2 regions of the Bacillus sp. GbtcB14 genome follow, and region 1 is predicted to be linked to the other one. Evidence: riboswitches for the same ligand, from Rfam matches in the RefSeq annotation. Region 1 holds a riboswitch; the other holds the start of a gene.

Region 1 (11,805 bases):
AGCCCTACCGCAAGTAAATTATGCTTTTGTAAATTCATTACAAACTTTTTATTTGTACTTCCGCATAGCACCATTTGAACAACATCCATAACTTCTTTTGTTGTCACTCGTAAACCATCTCTTTTTTCTACTTTGATGTTACAATCTTTTAATTTAGCATCAATTTCTCGGCCGCCACCATGAACAATCACTACTTTATACTTCTGTTGCAATTTCTTTATACAATCAAAAAACACATCATTTAATTGATCCAACATACTACCGCCGCATTTCACTACAATATAATCGCTCATCTTCCCTCTCCTTATGTACGATAACAAGCGTTTATTTTCACATATTCATAACTTAAGTCACAGCCCCAAGCTGATCCCTTCTCTTCTCCTAGATGTAAATACACATCAATCATAATTTCATGTTCTTTTAACTTCTTTTTCATTTCCTCTTCAGAAAACATTTGAGGTTCACTATTTTTTAACACAGCGATAGATTGAAGAGTAATATCAATTGTATTCGGATTAATCGCAACTTCACTTTGTCCAATACTGCTAATAATTCGCCCCCAATTTGAGTCTTCACCATGTATTGCTGTTTTCACAAGACTCGAACCGACTATTTGCTTTGCAATTTTCTTTGCCTCTTCATTCGTTCGAGCTCCTAGCACATTTACTTCTATTAACTTCGTAGCACCTTCACCATCTAGTGCAATTTTTTTTGCTAAATCTTCACATACCTTCTGTAAAGCAAATGCGAAAGTTTCCCAATCCGTATGTTCCATATTGATTGGTTTCGTTTCTGATAATCCACTTGCCATAACGATGACCATATCATTCGTAGAAGTATCCCCATCTACCGTAATTTGATTAAATGTATGATTCGTTATTTGTGATAATGCTGTTTGCAATACGTCATGTTCTATATGAGCGTCTGTCGTAATAAAACTCAGCATCGTTGCCATATTCGGATGAATCATCCCTGAACCTTTCGCAACACCAGCAATCGTCACTTTCTTCCCATCAATAATCATCTCATAGCAAGTTTCTTTCGTTATAAGATCCGTCGTTAAAATCGCTTCAGAAAAAGAACGCGCTTCACTTACTTCCTTCGCCGGGATAAGAGTTGTAACTCCCTTTCGGATTATATCCATCGGCAGCTGAACACCAATTACACCTGTTGAAGCTACTGCAACGTAATTTTCTTTCACTCCAAAATGTTCCGCCCCTAATGCACGCATCTCGTAAGCATCTTGTAATCCTTTCATTCCTGTGCAAGCATTTGCATTTCCGCTATTGACGATAATAGCTTGTAATTTCCCCTCAGCAGTTATACTGTCTTTCGTTACAAGTAGCGGGGCTGCTTGTATTTGATTCGTTGTATAAACGGCAGCGCATGATGCTGGCACTTCACAAATGATTACACCTAAATCCTTTTTTTCTTTTTTCAAACCATTTGCAGTACCGATCGCCGAAAAGCCTTTTGGCGTTACAATGGAACCATTTTCTAGTTTAGTAATAGACTCTACTTTAATCATCATGTCCCCCTTATAGATAAAGCGGCATATGTTGTAAACCTGTTGTTTCTTCTAGTCCCGCTACTATATTTGCATTTTGAATCGCTTGCCCAGCCGCACCTTTCATCATATTGTCTATAACAGAAACGACTGTCACTCTTCCTGTTCTTTCATCGTAAGCTACCCCCATATCACAATAATTTGAGCCCCTCACTTCTTTCGGACTTGGAAACTCTCCTTGCGTACGAATTCGAATGAAAGCCGATTGTTCATACGTTTCTTCATATATTTTTTGAAATTGTTCTCTTTCCATTTCACGTTTTACTTTCGCATACAGTGTAATCATAATCCCTCGTGATATCGGAATTAAATGTGTACTAAACGTGATTGGCTTCGTTTCCCTATTCCACTCTGCAAGCATTTGCTCAATCTCAGGAACGTGTTGATGCTCATTTACTTTATAAATACGTAAGTTATCGTATAACTCAGGAAAGTGAGTCATCGTTGTTGGCGTTTTGCCTGCTCCAGATACTCCTGATTTCGCATCTATAATAATTGAATCTTCTTCAATTATGCCGCTACATACTAACGGCAATATCGCTAATAATGCAGCTGTAGCAAAACATCCTGGGTTTGCAATTAAATTTGCATTTTGAATCTCGGACCTTTTCCATTCACTTAACCCATATACAGCTTCCCTAAGAACTTCTTCTTTTGCAGCTGTCCTTTTATACCACTGTTCATATATCAAAGGATCTTTCATACGAAAGTCTCCGGATAGGTCAATTACTTTTAGACCTACTGCTAATAGTTTTGGAGTTAACTCTGCTGATACTCCTGCTGGGGTTGCTAAAAATACAATTTCTGCTTCCTTCACTATTTCCTCCGCATCAATTTCTTGTAACGTATGAACAAAAACATTTTGAAAATGCGGATATACATTTGTTATACACTCGCCAACTTGCGAAAAAGAATGAAGAGATGCTATCGAAAAATATGGATGTTGCTCTAATAACCGAATTAACTCAATACCCCCATACCCAGTTGCTCCAATAATCGCGACTTTCATAGGCTCCTCCTCATATCGATTCTTTAAATTAAGTATGATTATAATATTGTATATTTATAGAGTCAATTAAATATTTATAAATTTTTAAAACTTAAATAACTTAATTTTACTAGAAAAACAATATACACAACCGGATTTTTATACATAAATAGTGCATGGTAGTTTTTTCATTTCACTTCAAGTACAATAAAACAATACATGTATACATACAGGCGGGGGAAAACATGAATGAGAAATTAATTGAGAAAATGATTATAAAAAGTTTTCAGCAATATCAATGTAATCCTATGTCAAATGAGGATCAGGAAATGCTAATTAAACATATTCAAACGATAATTCATTCAAATACTGAAATTGATGTCTACGAGGCAGTTGAGGATATCGTTTACGATTATGTGACTGGAAAATAAAAAATAGGAGATTTCCATATGGAAATCTCCTATTTTTTACTTAATGATTTGCCTGCAACACGCTCAAATAAACCTGGGAATAGAGCATAAAGTTTCGGACCAATGCCCATCCACTTCGGTAAGTTTACTTCACGCTTTTTCGTTTTCATTGATTGCACGATTTGTTCTGCTACATATGTTGGTTTTAACATGTATCGTCCCATATTTTTCACATATGTACCGGATTGATCAGCTATTTCAAAAAAGTTTGTATCTATTGGACCTGGATTAATCGCTGTAACATAAATATCTGTATTCGCTAATTCCATACGTAAACTATTCGTAAATCCTAATACGGCATGTTTCGTTGCTGCATAAGCACTCGATTTCGGAGTTGCAATTTTTCCAGCAAGTGAAGCAATATTAATAATATGTCCTTCATTCTTGTTTACCATATAAGGTAGTACCGCTTTCGTACATGCTACTAATCCAAATACATTTACTTGGAACATATCTTTTACTTCACCCATTGACGCATCTTCAAACGTTTTAAAAATACCAAATCCCGCATTGTTTACTAATATATCAATACGTCCCACTTCTTGTAATACCTTTGAAAAAACAGACTGTACTTCCATCTCTTCACTTACATCTAATACATAATAATAGCAAGGCGTATTATAAGTTTCTTTAATTTTGTCTACTAGCGCTTGTAGTTTTTCTTCTGTTCGAGCCATTAATACTGGAGTCGCTCCCTGTGCTGCAACTTGCATTGCAACTTGCTCACCAATCCCACTAGAAGCACCTGTAATGACGATTACTTTATTTTGTAAACGTCCTGTCATTGCTGTCACCTACTTTGCATAATAAATCAATTGTTGCGATGACTCATCAATCATCACTTGTTGATTATATGCTAAATAGTCCAATTGTCCAACCGTTTCTGAAATAGTAAGTGGTAATTGTTCTTTATATAATACCGGAAATAGTTTTACACATACTTCAAATGCTGTCATTGGTTTTTCCTTTAATAACTCAAGTACTTTAAACGCACGTGTTTCTTGCTTTTGTAATCTCGTTTCAATAAGTTGTTTCACATTTAGAACATCTTCCCCATGCCCTGATAAAATGCGTGAAATATTCATTTCGCTTAAACGCTGTAATGTTTGATTATATTGTAGTAATGGGCGTGCCCGTTCTGTTTGCCCCTCATATGGTGGTTCTAGTATTGGATTCGAAGAAATATGACTAATGAGAGCATCTCCACCAATTAATATTCCATCAGATTCTCTATATAAAGAAATATGAGTAGAAGCATGACCTGGTGTTTCAAGTACTGTAAATCCAGGCAGAGAATCAATACGATCTCCTTCTCTCACAGTATGCGTTAACGATCTATTACAAGAATATTTCAGTGTCCTTGTCGTCAATAACGCCTCGTCTTTCAAAAATGCTGCTGGAACACCAAATTGCAAAGCTGTCTCTCTAAAAAACTCATGATACCACTTTAAAAATTTTGGGTTTTGCGTGATCCAAGGCTCATTCCAGGGATGTCCAATAATGTTCGTTTTCTCAGAAAATATATTTAAAAGCCCACAATGATCCGCATGATGGTGCGTAATGATTACTGTTTCAATATCTTCTATCGTATATCCTAATGCACCTAATTGACTTTCTAACGCATTTCTTGCCTCTTCTGTATTCGTCCCTGTATCAATTAATGTTAATGTCTCCCCCTCAACTAAAAACACATTCACAGTCTCAACTGCAAATGGCACAGGAATCTCCATTCGGTGAATCGCCGTCATGCTTAGCCCCCCTGTCTCTTTCCGGTTCAAAAATGAATACTTCTTCAGTTTACAACTTCCACATATATTTGTCATTATTTTCAGATAAAAAGAGGTGTTTTCTATAAAAAAACGAATGTATGTACATTTATAAGAATTTCTAACCAAATTTAAAGGAGGAACATCATGTCTATTCAAAACATTTCCTTTCTCGGTGCAGGCTCTATTGCTGAAGCTATTATTGGTGGCTTGTTACATGCAAATGTTGTGAAAGGCGAACAAATTACCGTAAGTAATCGTTCTAACGAAACAAGATTGCAGGAGCTACATAAAAAATACGGCGTCAAAGGTACGCATAATAAAAAAGAGCTACTTACTGATACAACTATTCTTTTTCTAGCAATGAAACCGAAGGATGTTACAGAAGCGCTTACTCCTTTTAAAGAAGATATACATAATAACCTGCTTATTATTTCCCTATTAGCAGGTGTTTCTACTCACTCAATTAGAAACCTACTTCAAAAAGATGTTCCGATTATTCGTGCGATGCCAAATACATCTGCAGCTATTTTAAAATCAGCTACTGCTATCTCGCCTTCAAAAGATGCAACGGCGGAACATATTCGCACTGCTATAGCTTTATTTGAAACAATCGGTCTCGTCTCTGTTGTAGAGGAAGAAGATATGCATGCTGTCACTGCATTATCTGGAAGTGGACCTGCTTATATTTATTACGTAGTGGAAGCGATGGAAGAAGCCGCAAAAACAATTGGTTTAAAAGAAGATGTTGCAAAGTCACTTATTCTCCAGACGATGATTGGTGCTGCTGAAATGCTAAAAGCAAGTGAAAAACACCCTTCTGTTTTGCGAAAGGAAATTACTTCTCCTGGTGGAACGACCGAAGCAGGCATTGAAGTATTACAAGAACATAAATTTCAACAAGCGCTTATTTCTTGTATTACACAGGCTACAAAACGATCACATAATCTTGGGAAAACATTAGAACAACTAACAAAAGAAAAATAAAAAATGGAGCTCAATCTTACTTGAGCTCCATTTTTTTATAAACATATATCGTTTAGTTATTAGTCTTCCCAAAAATCTCTTCTTGCAGACGACGACCAGTCGGTGTTGCTGCAAGTCCACCTTCAGCTGTTTCACGAAGTGCTACTGGCATCGTTTGTCCGATTCTAAACATTGCCTCAATTACTTCATCACATGGAATTGTACTCGTTACGCCAGCTAATGCTAAATCAGCTGAAATCATCGCATTTGCAGCTCCTGCTGCATTACGTTTTACGCAAGGTACTTCTACAAGTCCTGCAACAGGATCGCATACTAAACCAAGCATGTTCTTTAATGAAATTGCCATCGCTGTAGCTGCTTGATCTTGTGTTCCACCAGCCATTTCAACTGCAGCTGCAGCTGCCATTCCACTTGCTGAACCAACTTCAGCTTGGCATCCTCCCGCTGCACCAGAAATGCAAGCGTTATTCGCAACAACCATACCGAAAGCTCCTGCTGTAAATAAGAATTCAATCATTTCTTCACGTGTCGGCTGCAATTTTTCTCTTAGTGCAAATAGTACACCCGGCACTGTTCCAGCAGACCCTGCTGTTGGTGTTGCACAAATAATTCCCATCGCTGCGTTTACTTCATTTGTTGCAACAGCTTTACTCACTGCGTCCAAAATCGTATCTCCAGATAAGCCTTTTCCGCTATTCATATACGTCTGAACTTTTACAGCATCTCCGCCGGTTAAACCAGTTGGTGATTTCACTCCGCGAATACCACGTTCTACTGCTTGCTCCATTACGACTAAGTTCTTTTCCATACCAGCAATTACTTCTTCACGTGAAATATTTCTTGTTTCCATTTCACATTGAATCATAATTTCTGCGATTTTTACATTTTGTTCTTTAGCTTGCGCCACTAGTTCCGCTGCGTTCCGAAACATGGTGTGTCCCCCCTGCAATTATTCCATAATAGTTACTTGACAAATATTTTGTTGCGCGTTTATTTCTTCAATCACTTCATCTGCTAATAATTCATCTGTTTCGATAACCATAAGCGCTCTTCTTCCTTTTTCTTTACGAGAAACACTCATTGTACTAATGTTAATTTCATGTTTCGCAAGGATTGAAGCTACTGCTGCAATAGCACCGAAGCGATCGTTATTTACAATAAGTAGTGCTGGACTCGTGCCTGTTAATTGAAGATCGAATCCGTTTAATTCTACAACTTCAATTTTACCGCCACCAATTGAGCAAGCAACAACTTCAATTTCTTCTTCACCTTTATACAAACGAATTCTCGCTGTATTTGGGTGAGGTGCATTTGCATCTTCTTCAATGAATTCTACTTCGATTTTGCGCTCTTTTGCTATGTCTAGCGCCTCTGGAATACGTAGGTCATCTGTTTCAAAGCCTAATATTCCACCGATCAGTGCTACATCCGTACCATGCCCTCGATACGTCTTTGCAAATGATCCATATAATGAAATGCTTACTCTTTCTGGTTCATGACGAAACAGCTGGCGAGCAACTTGCCCCATTCTTGCTGCGCCTGCTGTATGTGAACTTGATGGACCAATCATAACTGGACCAATAATATCAAATACTGAGCGATACTTCATCATAACTCCCCCTAAACCTCTATGAAAAAAATTTTACTATTCTATTAAGCTACCGAATCGGTTGCTTTTCCAGTTGTACGACGAATTTGTTCCGCTGTACGAATTGGATCGTTTTTGAATAACAGTGAAACAATATATCCTGAAATAATACCAGCTATCATAATAAATAAGAAACTTAGCATTACCTTCATTTAAAAATAATATAGGCTAATCCAGAATAAAGTCTGGTAGCAATCCAAAGTTTAACACAGAACCCCTTACAAGGATAGCATAAACAAGTGAAACTCCCATTGCTTTCATACCTTTTCGTGCTTTAAAAATAAAAAGTGAAAAAAGACATAGTACAAATAATAGTAATATCCTTCTTATTTATAATTCCCATGTTTCCCTCTCACGATTTAGTTAACTCCACTTGTTACGACAAATGGCTAAAACGCATGTAGCCTACAATAAATTATAATCTGCCCTCATTATAGCTTGTTTTTAATAAAACGCTTACTTTTAATGAATTTTAAAAGTTCTGAATAACAATCCGTTTTTGGTATTTGTACCACTCGTATGTCGTCTGACTTATATAACAGTTTCTCTAAATAATCGGTACTATGTATTTTTGTCCTATATCTTCACATCATAAAAATTTTCTGTTTCATCCAATATAAACATAAAATGATAACAGATTTATTTTAAATTTTTTTTAGAAATAAAAAAATGGCAACCTTTCGTCACCATTTTTTCACACCATTATTATCTATCTACTGGAAATGATTTCAAATCCGTAGCTATTTCTGTATTAGAAAATAGCTCTCTTGCCTCTTTCCATAATTCCTTATATGTATCTCCTTGATAACGAGAACTAATATGAGTCAATATTAATCGTTTTGCATTTGCCTGAAGTGCAATACTCGCAGCTTGCTTAGATGTAGAATGAAAATAATCATACGCTTGTTGTTCATCTTCTGCCGCAAAAGTTGCCTCATGAACAAGTACATCAGCGTCTTGTGCCAGCTCTCTACTCGCTTCACAATATCTTGTATCACCTAAAATGGTAATAATTCTTCCCTTTTGAGGCGGACCAATAAAGTCTTTTCCATTTAGTATCGTACCATTTTTTAATTCAACTACTTCTCCATCTTTTAAACGTTTAAAGAGCGGGCCAGGTTTCACACCCATCTCCAGCAATTTATCGACTAAAAGGGCTCCTTGTATATCCTTCTCTACGATGCGATACCCAAAACATTCAATGCCATGTGACAATCTTTTCGTTTCCACGTGAAATTCATTATCTTCAAATACAGTACCTTCTTCTGTTATCTCAACAATTTCAAGTGGATATTTTACATGTGTCGTACTTACTGATAATGCCACTTCAATAAATTGTTTAATTCCTTTTGGTCCATACACTGTTAGAGGTGTAGTCCCTCCTTGAAATGAACGGCTTCCCAATAAACCAGGCAAGCCAAAAATATGATCACCGTGTAAATGCGTAATAAATATTTTTTCAATGCGGCGTGGGCGTACTGATGTATGTAATATTTGATGTTGCGTCGCCTCGCCACAATCAAATAACCAAGTCTGTCCTCGTTCTTCTAACAATTGCAAAGCAATTGCCGAAACGTTCCTTCCTTTCGAAGGAACACCTGCACCAGTTCCTAAAAATACAAATTCCACTTTCTTTCCTCCAGCTCTTTATATAATCTACCTTTTATCTTACGGAATGTTATTTCAAATGGCAAATCGAATTTACATAACCAATCATCTAGACAACTATATAACACGAACGTTATACTCGAAAAACTTAGCAATTGTTCGTGTTTTATGTTAAAATGATTATACTACATTTTAAGGGAGCGTTTTATTATGAAAGAAGCATTTCGTTTACAAACTGATTTTTCATCTTCATTTGATCGCTGGGTAAGTTCTTTCGTGTCTGATCACCCAGCACAATTAGAATGGACGACTTTGAAAGAATTAATCCATGAATATACAACAACACATACAAATGATTCGTTACCAACATATATTTCTTCAACTTTAACCTATTACGCACAACGCGTTTCAACAACAAACAGTTCAGAAATTGTTATTTTTGAAAATGCTACAATCTCATAATCTATAATAAAAAGCACTGTGATCAGTGCTTTTTATTTATGTTCATTACAATATTTATTTTCCAACGTTATTTCAAAAAAACTCCGCTTATTTCCTACTATATAGCTATCATAAACCTATTTGATTTTTCAAAAAAAGATATTGACACTATAAATTTACAGTGCTAACATTCAAATTGTAATTGAATATGGTCTCTGTTAGGTGAGGCTCCTGTATAGAGAAACGCTGCTGCCCAAAAATGTCGAGAGACGCCAATGGGTCAACAGGAAAGGTCGGAATGAAGGCCTTTCTTAACGTAGCTGGTTTCAGTACCTATGCTATACAGTGCTAAAACTCAACGAGGGAGAGGTGCATGTATTTTTGTCATACACAAAAACTGTTTTTATCTATGTTTACTAACAGTCTTTGTTGTGGACTCTTTTAACTGCGAATTCAGACCTTTACTCGTTTTGAGTAAAGGTCTTTTTATATATGCACCTTACTATGAAACAAACATAGCATATTCAGAAACTACTAAATTGTACGGAGGTGAGGAACAGTTGGCAATTGATGATTCGGCCCAGATACCCATATGTTTTACATTAATATTTCATCATGTAGGTAGGAAAGAAGCTGTTCCTCCTAATTTTAAATAGTCGAGTAACAGATTGTTTCCTCCTTCATGAAAAAGGAGGAACTACCGATGTTAAATTTACAAAGACAAGAAACAAAACATTCTTACGATCAAGATCGTATGAAAACAAATAACGAATTATTGGTGGAAGTCGCAACACAAGGTGCAAACAAGGCGTTACAACTTTTAGAAACAACAGAAGATGGACTCTCTAAACAAGAAGCGACTCGTAGACTTACTTTATATGGTCCGAATGAAATCGCTCATAATAAAACATCACCGTGGTACATTCAATTTCTACTGGCATTTAAAAATCCATTTATTTTTGTTTTATTAGCTCTCGGCGCACTCTCTTTTTTCACAGATGACATACAAGGAACCATTGTCGTATCTGTAATGGTAATGCTAAGTGCAACGATTCGCTTTCTACAAGAATTTCGTTCTCAAAAAGCTGCGGATCAGTTAAAAGCTATGGTTCGAACAACGGCGAGCGTCTTTAGAATAGATGGATTTGTACACGAAACAAAAAACGTAATGAATTTGAAGCAAAATGATTCAACGGAAATTCCAATTGAAGAACTTGTACCTGGCGATATTATTTCACTTTCAGCCGGTGATATCGTTCCAGCTGATGTGCGTATTTTATCAGCTAAAGATTTATTTGTGAATCAGTCTTCTTTAACTGGGGAAGCACTTCCTGTGGAAAAGTATGAAAACTGCTACCATACAGAGAATAAACATATCTTACCGAAAAACATGAAAAAAAATTACAATCCACTCGATATGGAAAACCTTTGTTTTATGGGTACAAATATTGTAAGTGGTAGTGCAAAAGCTGTTGTCATCTCCACAAGTACTGATACGTATTTCGGCTCTTTAGCAAAAAAGGTAATCGGCAAACGAGTAGAAACAAGCTTTGATAAAGGTGTAAACAAAGTAAGCTGGCTCTTAATTACATTCATGCTTATTATGGCGCCTATCGTTCTTCTCATTAACGGATTCACAAAAGGGGATTGGCAAGAGGCTTTCTTCTTCGCTATCGCAATTGCTGTTGGTCTCACACCTGAAATGTTACCAATGATTGTAACTGCTAATTTAGCAAAAGGTGCCGTTAACATGTCTAAACAGAAAGTAATTGTAAAACAACTGAATTCTATTCAAAACTTAGGTGCTATGAACATTCTTTGTACCGATAAAACAGGTACTTTAACAGAAGATAAAGTTGTACTTGTCCGGCATTTAGATCCAAACGGTAATACATGTAATCGTGTATTACACTTCGCCTATTTAAATAGCTTCTATCAAACAGGATTGAAAAATTTAATAGATAAAGCCGTTATGAAACATACAGAAGAAAACCAGAAGTTTAATCCATCCATTTTTCAAAAACTAGATGAAATTCCATTTGATTTTGCTCGCCGGCGTATGTCTGTCATCGTGAAAGATATTTCAGGTGAGCATACAATGGTTTGTAAAGGGGCAGTAGAAGAAATTTTATCTATTTGTAACTACACTGAAGTAGCTGGAAAAGTTGTTTCTCTTACCGATGACATGCGCTCAAATGTAAAACAACTAAGTGAGACATTAAATAGTGAAGGTATGCGTGTTATTGCTGTAGCTTATAAAAAAGATAGACCAATAAATGATATAGAGTACACGGTACAAGATGAAAATAATATGATTCTCGCTGGATATA
Region 2 (11,805 bases), on a different contig from region 1:
AACTTGGTTTTCCTCCTGCGAGCTTAACGTTCATTAGAATGAAAGGATTGTATCCTGAATCTGTTATTTCACGATTTGATTTCGTTGTAACTGATGATAACCAAATTAAAATGCTTGAGTTTAATAGTGATACGCCAACTTTTATTATGGAATGCTTTCAAATGAATGGAAAAGTTTGCGGAAAACTAGGCTACGATGATCCAAACTTGGATCAAGAACGGTTGCTATCTTCTGGTGTTACAAAAGCTGTTATGGAGGCGACAAAGGGAATAGATAACCCAAATGTTATTTTTACAGCACATCATGAACATATTGAGGATTGGAATACGACTATGTATTTGAGTCAGTTATGCCATGTTGAAAATAAAGTAGTGCCAATGTCAAAACTTAGAATTACAAAAGATGCTTTAGTGGATAGTGATGGAGTAAAGATTGATGTTTTATATCGCCAAACATATCCGATAGAAGATTTAATTGAGGATCAAGATCCTGAAACAGGAGACTTGGTAGGTGTGGAACTGTTGCAGCTTGTAAAAGCCGGAAAGCTTTTTATAATAAATCCTTTGTCAGCATTTTTACTTCAGCCCAAATCCATTCAGTGTCTAATTTGGGGGTTAGCAGAAGAAGAGGCCTTTTATACAAATGAGGAACAACAGTGGATTAAAGAATATATGTTACCTACATATTTAGAGCCAGATTTATTTTTAGGAAAAGGTTCTTTCGTTCAAAAACCTTCATTTGGTAGAGAAGGGGACACAATTACCGTTCGCGATAAGGACGAAAATATTATGATGCAAAATGCATATCAGACGTATAAAGCGTCACTGCCGATATTTCAAAAATATATAGAACTTCCAGTTGTATCCTTGGAAACAGAAAAAGGGATGGAGACAATGTCGTATGTGTTTGGTTCGTTTTTAATTGCTGGAAAAGCGAGTAGTATCGGTATTCGCGCTGGGGAAAAAATTACGGGGAATGAATCGTACTATTTACCGGTAGGTATAAAAAGGAGGAAAGTACATGATTAATTTTTTATTATATTTAGCAGTAACATTGGGACTTTTATGCATTGGTCTTTTCCTAATGGCAGTGACAACGAAAGTAAAAGAATTTAAGTTAATGGCCCAAGGAAATAGGGCGGTAAGCTATGTACTTGGAGGACGATTACTTGGGCTAGCTATTGTTTTATATTCGACAGCAGCTAATTCTATTTCACTTCTTGATATGGTTTCGTGGGGAGCAGTTGGGATTTTGGCTCAAATTATCGTCTTTTATTTAGCTGAGTGGCTTACACCGCGCTTTAATATAAACAAAAGTCTCGAAGAAGATAATCAAGCAGTCGGTCTTTTTCTTATGTTTTTATCGCTTTCCATTGGGATTGTAATTGCTGGTTGTATAACTTATTAAAAACTTTACGTTCAAACGTAAAGTTTTTTATTTTTATAGATGTTAGTTTGCCATACCTTTCGAAAAAATTGTAGGCTACTGTTGACATCTATTTTAAATAAGAGTAACATTTTCTATGTAATAAAATATAAGTCTCTGTTAGGTGAGGCTCCTGTATAGAGAAATGCTACTGCCCAAAAATGTCGAGAGACGCCAATGGGTCAACAGGAATGATCGAATTAAGGTTTTTCTTAACGTAGCTGGTAATGTACCTATGCTATACAGTGCTAAAACTCGGCGAGGGAGAGGTCCGTAGATTTCTAATTGTATTAGGAATCGTTTATTTGTGTATGTAATGGCCTTTACTCTTTTCGGAGTAAAGGTCTTTTTGTTACCAAGCTATGAGTAATTTCATAGTATAAACTATAAAATTAAACGAGGAGGTGAGGAGCATGTCAAATTCTGACTCGGTTCCGTTACCCATATACTTCAATTCAAAAATATATGATGTAGGCAGGAAACGACTTGTTCCTCCCTCTATATTTATCATAATGTAGCGTTTATATGCATGTTTAAGCGCTAGACACTGTTACGATAAAGTGGATAATTTGAGAAGCAAAGCGTTTCTTCCTATGTTGTACAGGAGGAGACGATAATATGTTATATGCAAACAAAACTGTGGGTAACACGTCATATAAATTAAGTAAAAAATCAATGAAAGAACAAACAATGCTTCAGAAAAATAAAGATTTATTAATTGAAATCGCAACGAGAGATGTAAAATCTGTATTTGCGTATTTTAAAACAACAAGAGACGGATTATCTATGAAAGAGGCACAAAAACGTATTCAAGTATACGGCCGAAATGAATTAACTTCAAAAAGAGCGCGTATTGCGGAATTGATGATGAAGCTAAGCGGAATGATTCCAGGTTTTTCAAAACAACATGTGCGTGATGGATCACAATGTGAGAAAATTACTGTGTCTCGAGTAGAATGTTCTAGTGTAATAGGGGTAAACGGTGAATTAAAAATGATGAATTTGCCAGTACAAGAGCTTGTTCCTGGTGATATGATTTTTCTTTCAGAAGGTGATATAGTACCAGCAGATGTACGTATCATTTACGCGAATGATTTATTAGTAAATGAATCTGTGCTAACAGGAAAAGATACAAGTATTGAGAAATTTGAAAGTTGCTATCATCTTGAGCGCAAACGATTTATTCCTTTAAAACGAATGAAAGACTATAATCCACTTGAACTTGAAAACGTATGTTTCAAAGGGACGTATATTGTTGGTGGAAATGCAAAGGCTGTAGTTGTTTCGACTGGGAAAAATACGTATTCAGGAATTCTTCATACTTGTTGTAGTAGAATGTCTTAATGTGTAAATGATGCTAAATATACAAAAACAATGTATAATAGACAAAGTTGAAAAAACGTAGAATGGTAATCTATTTATATAACCTTACGTGATGACGTGGGGTTATTATTTTTTGTAGTAGGAGAGGAATTATGAAAAAAGTATTATTAGTTGATGGTATGGCACTATTATTTCGTGCTTTTTACGCAACAAGTGTCTACGGACAATTTATGAAACGACAAGATGGTACCCCTACAAACGGGATTCATGGTTATATGAAACATTTATTAACAGCTATGCAAGCAATTGAACCAACACACATCGTAACATGCTGGGATATGGGAAGTACGACATTTAGAACAGAATCGTTCTCAAATTATAAAGCGAATCGTGCAGCGCCGCCTGAAGAATTAATTCCGCAATTTGATTTAGTTCAAGAAATGACTGCGAAATTGTCTATTCCAGTTATTGGTATGAAAGGGTATGAAGCGGATGATTGTATCGGCACGCTTGCAAAACAATACTGTAATGAAGCGGAAGTGTATATTTTAACGGGTGATACGGATTTACTTCAGCTTGTTGATAAGAACGTTACAGTAATGCTCTTGCGCAAAGGAATTGGAAATTACGAATACTACACACCAGAGAAAATCATGGAAGAAAAAGGTGTGGAGCCTTGGCAAATCGTGCATGCGAAAGCATTCATGGGAGATACGAGCGATAATTACCCAGGTGTAAAAGGTATCGGGGAAAAAACAGCGTATAAATTGATTCAAGAGCACGGAACAGTAGCAACTGTACTAGAAAATGTAGCATCATTAACGAAAGCGCAGCGTACAAAGATTGAAAGTGATCTAGAGAACTTAAATATTTCATTACAATTGGCACAAATTCATTGTGAAGTTCCTATTTCTTGTTCATTAGAAGAAGGATTACACACAATGGATGAAGAAAAACTTAGATTCGTTTGTGAAGAAATGAATTGGGGAAGACCTGAAATATTAATAAATATGCTGTAAATAGTTTTGAAAGAGGGATGTTGTATAAGTCAAACTTTGACTTATACAACATCCCTCTTTTTGTTTTTACGAATAGGATCGTAGTAAATAAAATTATATCGAACTCAATTTTAAATATATAAATGTTTTGACAAAATATATTGGTAGAAGTTGATGACAATAGCAACTTTTATAATGAAATGAAGCAATTCCAAAATAGTTTTAGGATGATCACATTTTTTCATGTTCACAAAGTTGTCAGAAAATAAACGGAATTTTCATATGAAGTTCAAATAGAATTCACAACAATCAATTATTATAAGGGCACACAGATAATTCCTTATCTTTTATATAAACCATCCCCCAAGGAGGACAATGAAAATGAGAAAAAAAGTGAGAAAATCTTTTAAACAATTATTAATTGAAAATAAACAATCACTATTAAATAATAAAGAAAATATGAAAGAAATTGAAGAGAGAATTGAGAAACGACATGTAGCATATAGTGCTGCTAGCAATTGATAATTTTGCTTATGAAAAAAGCTTGTAGTTTGGATAGTATCCAAACTACAAGCTTTTTCTTTTTTATTACTTCCACCAAATCCAAGCCCAAAAGTAATTTCGTATATTTCGAGGAGTAACGTGTATAAAATGTTCACCGTCAAAGAAGCAATTTAAATTTGGAAGTGTTTCATCTGGATTTTCTGAAATAAAGGCGACAATGTTTTCGTTGCTTGTAACGGTTACTGTAATTGGTGGATCGGTAGGTGAGACCTGAAGTTGTAACGAAATATTCGCCGTGTTTTTGAATTCATTATTAACAGGTGGACGTATCACTTGTACTGTGAATAACACGATAATTGTTTCGTTTGGTTCCAAATGAGTAGCGACTAGGAAACCGATATTCGGATTCGCTAGTGGAGAGCGTTCGCCGTTAATAAAGACAGTGCCGTTCATAAATTGTAAACCTGGTGGGATGGTATCTTGTAATGAAACATTTGAAAGTGAAATATCAGAAGTATTTGTAATACGCACCGTATAATCAAAATATTGGTTTAAATAAGCGGAGCTGACGGAAGCGTTTTTTACTACTGTTGCAGTTATAAATTGAACAGGTATACGAACGGTATTTGAATTAACAATAAAAGTAATAATTGGGTCCTGTGGTGTCAATTGGAATGCGGCCGTAACTGTTGCGGAATTGATAATGGTACTGTTTGAAGGGATAGAAGTGACGAGAACTTGAAATGTTATTGTTGCTACTCCATCTGCAGGTAAGGCGCCGATATTCATACCAGTGTCTGGACGAACATTTGGAACCGGAGTACCGTTAATTGTTACGCTGTTTTCAATAAATGTTGTACCAGATGGAATGATATCTAGGACAGAAGTACTGATTGTAGGAATTGGTGAATGATTTATTACTTCTAATGTGAAAGTTATCGTCTCTCCTGTTGTTACGATAGATTTATCAGCTGTCTTTTCAATGCGAACCATCGGATCAACTACTGTTGTTGTAACGGTATTTGTTTGCTTTGTAATTGTAATAGGCGGTTCATTCGGATCAATGGTAACAGTATAGGAAACAGAAGCATCGTTATTGATTGCAGATTGAAGAGTTGAAGAAGATATTGTTACTTGGAAAGTAATGATAGCAGATGCATTAGGATCAAGGTTTCCTAATGTAATACCATTTTCAGGGTTTGCATTAGGTTGATTGATTCCGTTAATCGTAACGCTACCCGTCACGAAGGTTGTATCTACTGGTACGGTGTCTATGACAAGAAGATTTTCAATCGTTACATTACCGCTATTCGTAATCGTAATTGTATACGTTAAAGTTTGACTAGGTAATGCATTCGTAGCATTAACAGACTTTATGGCAACGACATTATCATTTTGGACAGTTGTTGTGACGGTATTTGTTGTAGTCGTATTTGTAACAGGTAAGTTATTTGGGTTGACTATATAGTTAAAAGTAGTAATTGCTTCATTGTTGAGTTCATTTGGTGTTGGAATAGAAGTTACAGTTACTTGGAAGGAAGTGATAGCATTTCCACCTACTATTATAGTGCCAATTGGTATGCCACTTACTGGATTCACTCCCGGAAGAGTTTCTCCGTTTACAATGACGCTATTTTCAACAAATGTAGTACCTTGAGGAATAATATCTTGAATGACTACATCATTTGCTGCAATATTACCAGTTTGATTGAGTGTAATCGTATACGTTAACGTGTCACCGACTGTTGCAAATGCACGGTCAACTGCTTTATTACTATTCAAATTCGCATGATTAATTGTTGTTACGGCAGCTGATGAAATAATAGTTTCTGTAATAGGTGGCTGGTTTGGTACCGTGTATTGGTATTCAATTGTACTCGTGTTAGAGATTGGATTTGTTTGCGGAATCGAAGTAACCCGTACTTGGAATAGAATAGTTGCTGTCGTATTAGGCGGAATGTTATCAAGTTGTATCCCGCTAAGTGGATTGTCATTTGGACGAGCGTTTCCATTCACAATAACACTATTCTCTATAAAGCTCGTATTTGCTGGGATGATATCTGTAACAATAATATTTTCCACTTGTATATTTCCATTATTTATGATTGAAATTGTATAAGGGATAATAGTTTGTAGGTCAGCATATTGGATAGGTGTTGTTTTTGTTGCAATTACAGTAGCAGAAATAACTTCAGTGAAGGTAATATTACTAGTCGATATTTGTTCCTCACCATTAATTGTATAACGAGAAGTCGATTGATTTTGAATACGACCGCTAGCTGGAAGAGCTACGATGGTAACAGAAAAGGTGACTGGGATAGAAACGTTAGGAGCAATCGTTCCTACAAGTATACCAGCACTTGGATTGGCGTTAAGTTGAGGAATGTTATTTACTAAAACGCTACCTTCTATAAAGATTGTTCCATCAGGTATATTGTCTGTAAATACAACAGCAGTAGCATCCGTATTTCCTATATTCGTTAAAGTTGTTGTATAAGTTAAAATGTTACCAATCGTTACAGAAGTCAAATCAACAGTTTTCAGTGAAACGATATCAGCATCATTAATTTGAACGAAAGTAGTATTGGAAGTAGTAGATTTTTGAATTGGTGCAAAATCAGGATTGAAAATAAAGTCGTAGACGATGTTTGTCGTATTAGGTGTTGGATTTACAGCAGGTAAATTCGTAACGGAAACTTGGAACGTTATTGTAGTCGCTTGACCTGGCGTAATATTAGGAATGGAAAAGCCGATATTCGGATCTGCTGCAGGAAGTACAGTGTTGTTAACTGTTACACTTCCTGGAATAAATACTGTTCCATCTTCTATAGTATCTGTAAAAAAGATGGAGTTAGTTGTAGTGGATCCATTATTTTGAATGAATACTGTATATGCAATGGTTTCACCAATATTAGCTAATACTTTATTAGCGGATTTTGTAGCGATAAGAATAACATCAATAAATTGTATATTTGTAGTATTGGAAGAGGTCGTTTCTGAAATTGGTGGTGCGCTTTGTTCCGGTTTATATTCATAGTGAATGACAGCGATATTATTAATATTATTTTGTGAAGGTATAGAGACTACATTTACTTGGAACGTAACAATAATCGTATTATTTGGAAGGATAATACCAAGATTGATACCGGTAACTGGATTTTCATTAGGTCTTGGTACGCCATCTACAAGGATGCTATTTGGAACGAATGTTGTACCAGCAGCAATTGCGTCAATTAGGAGAGTATTTGTAATAGGTATTGTACCAGCGTTTGTAACGGCGACTGTATATGTGATAATTTGGCCGATACGTGTAACAGATCTGTTAGCGGATTTAATTGCACTAACATTCGCCGTCCGCACGTCAGTATTTACTGCATTTGATAACGATCTACGCTGAATGATAGGGGAACTAGGGTCAATTTGGTATTCGTACGAAGTGTCTGAAATGTTAATGACTGTGTTGCCCTCTGGTATACTTGTAAGTTGTACTTGGAATGAAATAGTGACTGTTTCATTTGGTTGTATCGTGCCGAGAGTTACTCCATTTTCAGGGTTCGCACCAGGCTGCATCACATTATTGATTGATAAGCTATCTTCAATGAATATAGTACCTTCTGGAATGTTATCAATGAACACCGTATTGTTAGCTGTAACGGTTCCTATATTTTGTAGTGTATTTGTGTAGGTAATAATTTGCCCGATTGATACGAAAGTTACATTCGCGCTTTTAACAGAAATAATATTTGCATTTTGAAGTGATGTTGTAACGATATTAGAATTTGCAGAGCGATTCACTGGTGGAGCTGTAGGGATACTTACATATTGGTAAGTTGCTGAAGATTGATTTATAATTTCGGTTTCAGTAGGTGGGGTATTTGTTTGCACTTGAAATAGTATCGTTTTGGAACTGTTTGCTGGAATTGTTCCAATCGGTATTCCGTTTTCAGGATTTACACCTGGCTGTAGGACACCGTTAATTGTGACACTATCGGGAACGAATGTAGTGCCAGGTGGAATAGAATCTGTGAAAATAATATTTATTGCATCAACATTTCCAGTATTTTTCACTTCAGAAATATAAAGTATAGTTCCGCCGATATCTACAGTTATTGGATTGGACGTTTTTGTAATTGTCAATTGTGCTTGCACGAAATTTGTAATGACAATATTACTTGTAGATGTTTCAGTAATAGGCGGTTGTCCTGGATCTGGTTGGATTGTATATGTTGTATTGGATTGATTTGTAATCGATTGTTGCAAGAATGGGTCGTTAATAAGAATTTGGAACGAAATAAGGTGAGTAGCGTTTGCTACTAGGTTAGGCAAAGTAACACCTACATTTGGATTTGCACCAGGTATAGTTGCTCCGTTAAGCGTAAAACTATTTTCAACGAATGTAGTCCCTTCTGGAATAGTATCTGAAAATATGAGATTAGTAGCTGGAATATTTCCGGTATTTTCAAGCGTTATCGTATAGGTCAAAATATCACCTGTTGTTGCTTGTTGTGCATTGACTGCTTTTAAAGAAAGGATATTTGCATCCGAAATTTGTGTGAAAGCTGGATTAGACGTAATTGTTCGAGAGATGATAGGAGCGTTTGGATCGGCGATAAAAGTATAGTCAATACGGGCTATATTAGAAATTGGATTCACGCTTGGAATGGATTGAACGATAACTTGGAATGTGACGGTGACGATTTCTGAAGGTGTAATGGAGTTTAATGAGATCCCTATGTTTGGATCGGCACCTGGAGCTGAAACGTCATTAATATTCACGCTATTCGGAATAAATGCAGTTCCTTCTGGGACCAAGTCTGTTAAAGTAACTGTATTTGCAGTAGTATTTCCGTTATTTTGAACGACTACAGTGTAAGTGATTGTACCGTTAGTAGACTGTACGAGGGAATCTGTGTTTTTAATTACAGATAGCGATGCATCAACGACAGCTGTAGTAACCGTATTAGATGAAGATGTTGCTGTAACTGGAGGTTGACTTGGGTCGACAATATACGTGTAACTTGCAAGTGCTTGATTTATAATCGCTCCTTGCGGTGGAATAGAGCTTGCAAGAAATTGGAACGTAATAGTAGCAGAATCACCTGGTGCGATAATACCAACTGGAATACCGAGAGTTGGACTTGCATCTGGAAGTGAAATCCCGTTAAGCGTGACACTATTTGGAACAAATAATGCTCCTTCAGGAACTCCGTTAATGAGTAATACAGAATTTGCTGGGAAGTTTCCAGTGTTTGTTAATGTTGCAGTGTACTTAATTATATCTCCAATAGATACGATTGTTCGATTTGCTTCTAAAACAGTTGTAACAGTCGCGTTATTAATTTGTGTTGAAGCGCTATTAGAATTTATTGTGCCTGTAACAGGAGGAGCAGTCGGATCAACAATAAATGCGTATTGAATAGATGCAACGTTTGTAATTGGGTTCGAAGGTGGAGTAGATGTAACTATGACTTGGAAAGTAACAGTTAAGGAATTACCCGCGTTAACGGTTCCGATATTAACTCCGTTATTTGGATTTGCACCTGGAATGGTACTTCCATTTACAGTAAAACTATTTTCAACAAAGGTCGTTCCTACTGGAATGAGGTCTGAGAAATTTAAATTCGTAGCGTTTGTATTTCCACTATTTTGAATTGAAACGGTATAAGTGATCGTGTCACCGATATTTGCAAAAGCTGTATTAGCAGTTTTTACAGCTGAAAGTATTGCTGAATTAATAGAAGTAACGAAGACGTTCGTTTCCACATTGCCAGGCTGAGCTTGTAATGCATTGCCTACGTTATATTGGAAGTTAACAAATCCTAAGTTTTGGAGTTCAGGAGTGAATGTTGTTGGATTGCTTACAATTTGAACTTGGAATATGATTGTTACAGTTTGATTTGGATTGATTGTATTTATACCAACACCGTCAATAATAGAAGCGGATGATAATGGAGTGCCATCAACAACAACTGATCCTGCAACAAATTGTGTCCATGTCGGTAAAGGGTCTGAGAAAACAACATTGTTAGCTGGAATATTTCCTGTGTTCGTAATCGTAGTTGTATACGTAATTGTATCACCGATCGTTGCAAAAGCTTTATCTCCGATTTTAATCGTGTTTAAAATAGCACTTTCAATTTTTGTTGTGACGTTGTTAGAAGTAATATTTTTTGAAACTGGAGGATTTGCTGGATTAACGATATGTTGGAAGCTAACGCTAGCTTGGTTGGAAATTGGATTTATAGGTGGAATTTCATTGGCATTAATATGAAATGCTACGATGACAGATTGGTTTGGCGCGATATCACCAATTGGAACACCTGTAATTATATTTGCATTTGGGATGCTAATTCCGTTAAGTGTAAAACTATTCGGTTCAAAGGAAGTTCCGTCTGGAATAAGGTCGGTAAAAATAACATTCGTTGCACTAACATTTCCGCTATTTGTAATTGTAACGGTGTAGACGATATCCTGCCCGATATCTACCGTTGATACATTTGAATTTTTTTGTGCAGTAAGGATAGCACTATTAATTTGTGTGGTCGTTGTATTAGATTGATTGGAAGTTGTAATAGGTGGCTGGCTAGGATCAACGACGTAATGATATGCGGTTAAAGTAGAATTAGATATTGGATTCAGTGTTGGAAGTGTAGTAACAGTTGCTTGGAATGTGACGATTGCCGTATTACCACCATTAATGGAACCTATATTTACACCAGTAGATAAATCAGCGTTTGGAATGGTTTGCCCATTAACTGTGAAACTGTTTGGAACAAATGTTAAATTGCTATCAAGTATATCGATAACGGTAACATCAGTTGCAGCCACATTCCCGGTATTAGGGAGGTTAAGCGTAAATGTTATTGTATTACCAACATCCGCAAAAGTAAGATCTGCTGTTTTTGTACTTATAATATTTGCGTTGTTTATTTGAAGAAGCGTAGTGTTGGAAGTAGCTGAACTCGATACTGAAGGATTAACAGGATCAACAATAAACTCATATGTCGTTGATGCTGTATTCGGTGTTGGATTAATAGATGGAATGCTGTTAACCGTAACTTGAAAGACGATACTGTATATTTCATTTGGTGGAAGTGTTGCAAGTAATACACCTGTATTTGGATTCGCATTAGGTTGTAAAACGCCATCGACAGTTAATGTGTTAGGAACAAATGTGAGTCCGCTTGGTAATACATCTGTGAATACTATATTAGCTGCATCCGTATTTCCTACATTGGAAATAGAAATAGTGTAAAAAGCAGTTTGCCCGATATCTGAAAAGGATGCACTTTCATTCTTCGTCATTGATAATATGGCTTCTTTAATTTGCGTTGAAACGGGATTGCTAATTGAAGTTTCTGCATCAGGCGGTGAGACTAATTGATACGATGTCGATGAGAAATTTACAATTGGGTTTTCGGTTGGTAATGAGGTCACGTTTACTTGGAAGGAAACATTTACTATAGCCCCAGCTGTTATAGGCCCAATATCTACACCGTTTGTTGGATTCGCACCACTTTGAGGAATTCCATTAATGGAAAATGTGTTTGCAATA

What was found. A riboswitch is a leader RNA that binds a small molecule or an ion and turns the genes downstream of it on or off. The one in region 1 is predicted to bind magnesium.
Region 2: it holds a riboswitch for magnesium, as region 1 does, so the genes downstream of both, KVT31_RS08290 (P-type ATPase actuator domain-containing protein) here and mgtA (magnesium-translocating P-type ATPase) in region 1, are expected to answer to the same signal.

What each region holds. Positions count from the first base shown of each region.
Region 1 is NZ_JAGXJT010000001.1:508,644-520,448, reverse strand. It holds gene argB (acetylglutamate kinase) at 1-293, opposite strand, end outside; gene argJ (bifunctional glutamate N-acetyltransferase/amino-acid acetyltransferase ArgJ) at 305-1,528, opposite strand; gene argC (N-acetyl-gamma-glutamyl-phosphate reductase) at 1,539-2,576, opposite strand; gene KVT31_RS02800 (YqzH family protein) at 2,801-2,986, shown strand; gene KVT31_RS02795 (SDR family NAD(P)-dependent oxidoreductase) at 3,016-3,810, opposite strand; gene KVT31_RS02790 (MBL fold metallo-hydrolase) at 3,820-4,773, opposite strand; gene proI (pyrroline-5-carboxylate reductase ProI) at 4,939-5,778, shown strand; gene sdaAA (L-serine ammonia-lyase, iron-sulfur-dependent, subunit alpha) at 5,831-6,709, opposite strand; gene sdaAB (L-serine ammonia-lyase, iron-sulfur-dependent subunit beta) at 6,728-7,387, opposite strand; gene KVT31_RS02770 (hypothetical protein) at 7,432-7,569, opposite strand; gene rnz (ribonuclease Z) at 8,132-9,055, opposite strand; gene KVT31_RS02760 (DUF3932 family protein) at 9,245-9,496, shown strand; M-box (ykoK) riboswitch at 9,683-9,850, shown strand; gene mgtA (magnesium-translocating P-type ATPase) at 10,179-11,805, shown strand, end outside.
Region 2 is NZ_JAGXJT010000002.1:652,139-663,943, reverse strand. It holds gene KVT31_RS08300 (glutathionylspermidine synthase family protein) at 1-1,028, shown strand, start outside; gene KVT31_RS08295 (DUF350 domain-containing protein) at 1,021-1,407, shown strand; M-box (ykoK) riboswitch at 1,535-1,700, shown strand; gene KVT31_RS08290 (P-type ATPase actuator domain-containing protein) at 2,044-2,769, shown strand; gene KVT31_RS08285 (5'-3' exonuclease) at 2,901-3,767, shown strand; gene KVT31_RS08280 (FbpB family small basic protein) at 4,128-4,268, shown strand; gene KVT31_RS08275 (DUF11 domain-containing protein) at 4,335-11,805, opposite strand, start outside.